DNA from 2 places in the Aliiglaciecola sp. NS0011-25 genome. Region 1 is predicted to be linked to the other one. Evidence: predicted binding sites of a transcription regulator. Region 1 holds the regulator's gene; the other holds the start of a gene.
What was found. Region 1 encodes sigma-54, which starts transcription at its own class of promoters, with help from an activator protein. Its sites were predicted from a motif close to GTTGGCACGNNNNTNGNNT; they were not measured.

Region 1 (3,544 bases):
TGCTTTAAGTCTGGCTCCCAATGTGGGTTAGGTAAAAATCGCGCATCGAATACATAATCGGCGTCTTTAGGAATGCCGTATTTAAAACCGAAGGATTCAAATACCAAAACTAGCCTAGAGCTTTTCTTGCCTAGAATTCGCTCTCGAACCAATTCAGCTAATTGATGCACCGAAAGTTTGTCTGTATCTAGATATAAGTCGGCGCGTTCCGCAATAGGGGCTAACAGTTGACCCTCTGCCTGAATCGCATCCGAAAGAGATTTGTTTTGACGAGATAACGGATGCAGTCGACGAGTTTCGCTGAAGCGTTTTATCAGCATGTCATCACTGGCATCTAAATAGACTATGGTCATGTCCCAAGTGGCAGGCAAATAATCAAGAATTTCGACTAATTCACCAGGTACCTTGGGAAGGTTTCTAACATCGATACTCACGGCCACTTGGTCATATTCATCCATAACCGTATGGGTTAGAGTCGGTAATAGGTTAACTGGGATATTGTCGACACAATAGTAACCTAAGTCTTCTAAAGACCTCAGTGCAATAGACTTTCCTGAACCAGAGCGGCCACTAATAATTATCAGTTTCATGCAACGATTGCCTCGTATAACTGAGCATTATCTTCTGCACGACGAATACGTTTCAGAATTTCCTTATCACTTAATTTTGTCGCGATGGTTGCTAAGGTTTGCAGGTGTCCGGCGGCTTTATCTTCAGGTACTAAAATTGCGAAAAATATGTCCACAGGACAATTATCCACAGCGTCAAAGTTGATAGAAGGATCACTGGTGATTAGAACTGCGACCACATCCTTTAAACCCGACAGTCTACCGTGTGGCAATGCAATACCATTCCCGATTCCTGTGCTGCCCATCTTTTCGCGGCTAACCAGACTATTTAAAATCGTTGTCTGATCAATGTCATCGATTTTTTCTGCCGCTATCAGGCTGATAGTTTCAAGAATTCGTTTTTTACTTGTCCCCTGGACTGCACAACTTGTGCAGTCAGGGGAAAGGATGTCTTTAATTTCCATTAATTAATCTAATATATGTTAATGACGCTTAATTTTTTCCTTGTGCTTGATTACCTGTCGATCAAGCTTATCTATCAATCCGTCAATTGCTGCGTACATATCGTTGTGCTCTGAGGTTGCAAATACTTCGCCTCCGCTAAGATGAACTGTCGCTTCAGCTTTTTGATTAAGCTTCTCGACATTAAGAATGACATGGACATTGTTGATATGATCAAAATGCCTTTCTAGCTTTGTAAATTTATTGTCTACATAATCTCGCAAAGAATCTGTAATTTCTACATGATGGCCAGTAAGGTTAATTTGCATATTAGCGTATTCCTTCTGTTGTTGAGCCTACAGCAGGCTCTTGCGTTGGTTAGACGGTGGGATCGATAAAGACTCCCGGTATTTTGCTATTGTCCTACGGGCGACCTGAATACCTTGGTCTGCCAGTAGATCAGCAATCTTACTGTCGCTAAGAGGCTTGGTAGGAAGCTCTGCTGCGACGAGTTTTTTAATTAATGCGCGAATTGCCGTTGAGGAACACTCTCCTCCAGAATCAGTTGCTACATGGCTGGAGAAAAAGTATTTAAGTTCATAAATTCCTCTAGGTGTATGCATATATTTCTGTGTGGTAACACGGGAAATAGTTGATTCATGCATATCTACCATTTCTGCGACATCATTTAACACCATTGGTTTCATCATTTCAGGTCCATGCTCAAAAAAACCAACCTGCTGCTGAACAATGCAGTTTGCGACTTTGAGTAAAGTGTCATTACGACTCTCTAGACTTTTTATAAACCACTTGGCTTCTTGCATATGCGACCGAATAAATTGACTATCACTGGTGTTTTTAGCGTTCCGGCTCATTGCCGCATATTGCTGATTTACATTCAGCTTAGGCAAACTATCGGGATTTAGCTCAACTTGCCAACGACCATTTTTCTTCATCACTGAAACATCTGGAATGACGTATTCAGATTCACCGATTAACAATGAACTACCAGGGCGTGGATTGAGTGTTTGCAATAACCGCATAGCTTCTCGTAATTCGTCTTCTTTTAGACGAGTTTTACGCATTAAAGTTCGGTAATCTTTACTGCCTAATAAGTCAGCATATTCGCTGATTAATAACTTAGCTTCATTTAACCAAGGGGTGTCAGGTGCAAATTGATTCATTTGTACCATTAAACATTCTTGCGGATTTCTTGAGCCTGAACCAATAGGGTCGAACATTTGAATACGTTTTAAAACGCATTCCACCTCATCAAGTTCAACCTCTTCATGGTCGAGACTAGCAAGAACATCTTCGGTGCTGATAGTGAGGTAACCAGACTCATCAATAGAGTCGATAATTGCGATTGCTATGGCAGTATCAACTTCAGAAAAAGGCGTTAAGCGCATCTGCCACAATAGGTGATCTTGAATATTTTCGGTTGTTTCACCTTGGAAAATTTGGTCGTCATCGCCGCCACTACCACCGCTTATTGAGGCGGGGGCTGAGGAGGCACTGATATATTCGTCCCATGTGCTATCTATGGGTAATTCGTCTGGGATATCTGCTTTTTCTAATGCCTCGTTTGTATCCATGGAATCAGAACTTGCGGATACCGTCTCCTCTGAGAACTTGTCATTACTGTCTGCTAAAGCGGAATCCCCAGTAGGGATATCTGAACCGTCTTCTACTTCTAAAAGTGGATTCGATTCTAACGCTTCCTGTATTTCCTGTTGTAAATCCAGCGTTGATAATTGCAATAGACGTATAGCCTGTTGCAATTGAGGCGTCATTGTTAGTTGCTGGCTGAATTTTAATTGTAACGAGGGTTTCATTTAGTTTTTTTATTCTTACTTGTTTAGCCACAAAGCTTTGGTTAAAAACAACATACCTCTACTATAGCTTGAATTGCTCGCCAAGGTATACATCTCTGACTTGTTGATTATTTAAAACTTCTTCTGCGGTTCCAGAAGCTATCAATTCACCATGACTCACAATATACGCTTTTTCACACACGTCTAGCGTTTCACGCACATTATGATCAGTTATTAATACACCAATACCTCTATCGCGTAGGTGTTGAATTATTTTTTTTATATCGTTTACTGAAATCGGGTCAACACCAGCAAAGGGTTCATCCAATAGAATAAACTCAGGGGCGGCCGCTAATGCACGAGCGATCTCGACTCTTCTGCGCTCCCCGCCTGATAAACTCATGCCAAGGCTGTTACGAATATGGTTAATATTGAATTCATCCAATAATGCATCCGCTTGCTCTTCTCGCTGATCAGAACTTAATTCTTTTCGGGTTTGCAAAATTGCCATGATATTTTGGTAAACGGTTAACTTACGAAATATAGATGATTCTTGAGGAAGATAACCAATTCCTTTTCGTGCACGGATGTGCATGGGTTGTAAGGTTAACTCGGTCTGATCAATATAAATCTCGCCTTTATCGAGTGGCACTAACCCAACAATCATATAGAAGGTCGTCGTTTTACCAGCACCATTGGGACCTAACAGGCCAACAATCT
Region 2 (3,544 bases), on a different contig from region 1:
TGCGTTTAGCTGTGGTGTGCTGAATAGTTTCGTCGTCGCCACTATCAAACATGGTTCGCAGCGCTAGTTGCGCTAATTTTAAGTAATTTTCACTGGCGCTTGAGGTATTAGTAAGCCAAGTAACATCTAACAAACCGTCAGTAAAATCTGGTAGTCCTCCACCTTGTGCTAATACAGTGGTGGCTGGCGCCGCATTGGCAATGACTAAACTTCCAGTATGAATCGATTGCGGATCATTGTCGTCAATTTGGATATTTAAGTTGGCGCTGTTATTGACTTCTATGGCATCGTACAATGCCCCTAAATAAGCGAATTGACCGCTATTGTTCTTTTCATCACGATTAGCCTTTTCTATCATTTTCTGTTCAAAGCCAATGCCTACCACTAAAAGTACAAGTTCATCATTGCAAGTTGCAGTATCAATTTGCATAACATTACCGGCAATAATAGCATCGCAGGCAACTGGTACAGGCGTTACTTTCGAAGAAGGGCCATAGAGTGCGTGACCAAGCGCGTTAGCGGTTCCCATAGGCATTATGCCCAACGTTAAATCTGTGTTGACCAATTGAGTCGCAACTTCTGTCAAGGTGCCATCACCGCCGCATGCAATAATGCATTTTGCACCTTCTTTTATGGCTTGTTGAGCCATTTCTTTGCCATCTTGTTCTGGCGTTGTTTGGTATATTTGCAAATCAAAGTGAGATGACAGGCGTTGAATAATTTCCTCTTTGCTGTCTTGCCATTTACCGCCGCCAGCAACAGGGTTGGCAACTATAGCGAGTCGATTTTTTTGAGTAAATACGCCTTGGCTGTGCAAGTCTTTTAGCTTTTTTAACTGATGTTTATTCAACCTTGCGGTGGCGCGGGTTTGATTGATTTCTTTGATGGCTTCTTCTACTGACAATTCTGGACTTTTACTTAACAAGTAAGCGGCCATAACCAATACTGAGCGACCTCTACCTAGCGCACAATGGACAACGACGGCTTTGTCGGTTTTAATATGATTGTCTATCCAGCTAATGGCTTGCATCAAATCATCTTTCGAAGGAGTTTGATGATCTAATACGGGAACATTCAGATAGTCCATATTTTCACCATGGGCAGAAACATCTAGCCCATCGAATTCAGCCGTCACATCGAGTACCGCTTTGACTTCTAAATGATTTAGCTCTGGCATATCGGAAGGAAATAAGCGGCAGGCAAGAAATAGCTTGTCACGAATTTTTTGGATTGGCGGGACGCTGTCGTTTTTACGAGCCCAAGCGTTATACAACTGCACACCAACAAAAAAGGGCACAAAAACCCACTTCACATAGAATGGGATTGAACCATCAATTTTTTTTCTAAAAATTTTAGGTGATTGGACTGAATAGGCAAAGGTGACCAAAATAAGCGAAAGGCCAATCCAGATAAACAATACTTTGAACAAAAAGCTATCAATCAGCAAGGCAAGAGCTAATGATAAAATCCCGCCCAGTCCATAGTATTTTATAATAAACATACTTCACCCTATTTCGAAAATTGAATCTACTCGACAAAGTAAAGCGAACTACGTGCCAACCTTAATGTTTTCTATCTTATTGATATATAATTAAAAATTATAGTCCTATGTGTTTAAAGGTTAAATGGGCGCAATAAATACAGGCGCTTTCGCATTTTTTACACATTACAAATATTTGAGTTGAATTCCTATACCGTAACGTTGTTGGTGACGGTTGTAGTCAATCAAAGAGTCACCATAACCGTTAAAATATTGGAATACGACATCGTACCTTTTGTTTAAAGGATAGGTGATATTCAATTCTATGCTGCCTTTATTATCTGATTTTAAATTATTTCTGACTAAAGTCAGAAAATTGAAGTTGCCGACCTTTTTTGCATATCCGATCTCAAAATGCCCGAGATAATCGGTAATGTCTGGGTTGTCATCCCCTTCTGGGCTATTTACTGTTTCTTTTTCATCTTCTGGGATCCGATACCAGGCTTTAAGGTAATACACTGAGTCTTTGTCACTAAACAATGCAGACGCATATAAACGGTTCCAGCTCCTAGATTTTAACCCGCTTTGGCCATTGGAATTATGATTTAAGCCCAAGTGAACTTGATCAAATTTTATGCCTAGGAATCGATAATGGGTTTTCCAAAAATAGAATATTTCCGGTTCATAATTAGTTTCACGAAATGGTTTTGATGCCTCATCGTTATACACCTGCCAAAAAGATGTCACACTGAAACCGGCGTATATCCCAGATAAGTTGTCATCGTTAATGTGAATTGGCAGCTTCACACTGATTTGATATTTTGCTTCTAGATTATCGACGTTTTCTGAATCCAGCTCAGTTACGCCAATAGTGTTAGGATCTTTTACGTAAGTAACTGGCAAAATATAATTGGTTTTATATTGGGTTATTGCAAAGGGAATTTTTAATGCTAAGTCATCTGAGGCGTCGCGTTTTTCCGTTAAGGTTTCTTCAACCTTACTTGATTCTTCTTCCAGATCTGAATCGGTAATTACTTGCGCCACGGCAAATTGGCTAACAGTTAAACTTATCAGACTGACAAGAATCACTATCCTTTGTTTTAAACGTTCCATGGGGTTGCTGCTCGATGAAGATAAAGTAAACAGATCTTTTCATTAATTACTGACTTTTAAAAGCACAAAAGGCAACTTTTCTTTAAATATTCAGAATTCGTTAAACCAGTATTTTCGTTTTATGACAATGCTTAGTTGTTTAGCTTACTGCGGGGCTGAGAGGTTGCGGACATTAAATAGTAAATTGTTTATAATCTAATCTCCGTTTTTTATTCACAATAAGAAAAACACGATTATGCCAATCATATTCACCGTTTTGCTGATGTTCATCCCTTTAACTGCCATATCAGCTGAAAACACAATTGTTACTGCAAACTTATCAACTAATCGTTCTGTCGACTTCAAACCTGATGCTGCAGCGCAGGGGGGAAGTCATAAAGGGAGTATCAACGTGCTATCTTGGAATGTGTCAGGAGATGCGTTTGTGAAGTCTCCTGAGGTACTAAAAGCACTTGTCGCTAGAGGCAAGTCGAATATTTTATTATTAGACGAAGTTTCCCCTTTAACCAATAAATCGCACTTATATAACGCTTTACCTAAAGATAGTTTGGCACAAAACACGGATTGGCATATCAATTTTGGCAGCAGTGGGGGACGGCAACGAAATGTTGTGATTAGCCGTTTTCCTCACGAAGTCTTGCCGGAATTCTCAAACATAATCCCCTATCCAAAGTCTGAAAAAAAGCGCATACACCAGCGTATGATTAATGCAGGTGATGTGAAGTACGCCAATACCTTAGATGACGGAATAGCAGTTAACGGAGTGATATTACTCGAGGGTGGAAATAGATTGTTGGTGGTTTCTGCTGATTTAGAATGTTGTGGTAGTGACCCGAGCAGTTGGGCTGAAGATAAAAGAAGAATTGAGGCAAGGGAAATACGCCGATTAATTGGAAAAGTAATTGAACGCACCCATGTGGATGGAATAATTTTAGCGGGAGATTTCAATCT

Region 2: a site for sigma-54 is predicted at 1,543-1,561, ahead of ABWV72_RS00855 (diacylglycerol kinase family protein). Genes of this name have one in related genera too.

Annotation. Positions count from the first base shown of each region.
Region 1 is NZ_BAABWR010000020.1:77,091-80,634, forward strand. It holds gene rapZ (RNase adapter RapZ) at 1-590, opposite strand, end outside; gene ptsN (PTS IIA-like nitrogen regulatory protein PtsN) at 587-1,033, opposite strand; gene hpf (ribosome hibernation promoting factor) at 1,052-1,339, opposite strand; gene ABWV72_RS16710 (RNA polymerase factor sigma-54) at 1,367-2,845, opposite strand; gene lptB (LPS export ABC transporter ATP-binding protein) at 2,907-3,544, opposite strand, start outside.
Region 2 is NZ_BAABWR010000001.1:180,817-184,360, reverse strand. It holds gene ABWV72_RS00855 (diacylglycerol kinase family protein) at 1-1,501, opposite strand, end outside; gene ABWV72_RS00850 (phospholipase A) at 1,667-2,593, opposite strand; gene ABWV72_RS00845 (endonuclease/exonuclease/phosphatase family protein) at 2,829-3,544, shown strand, end outside.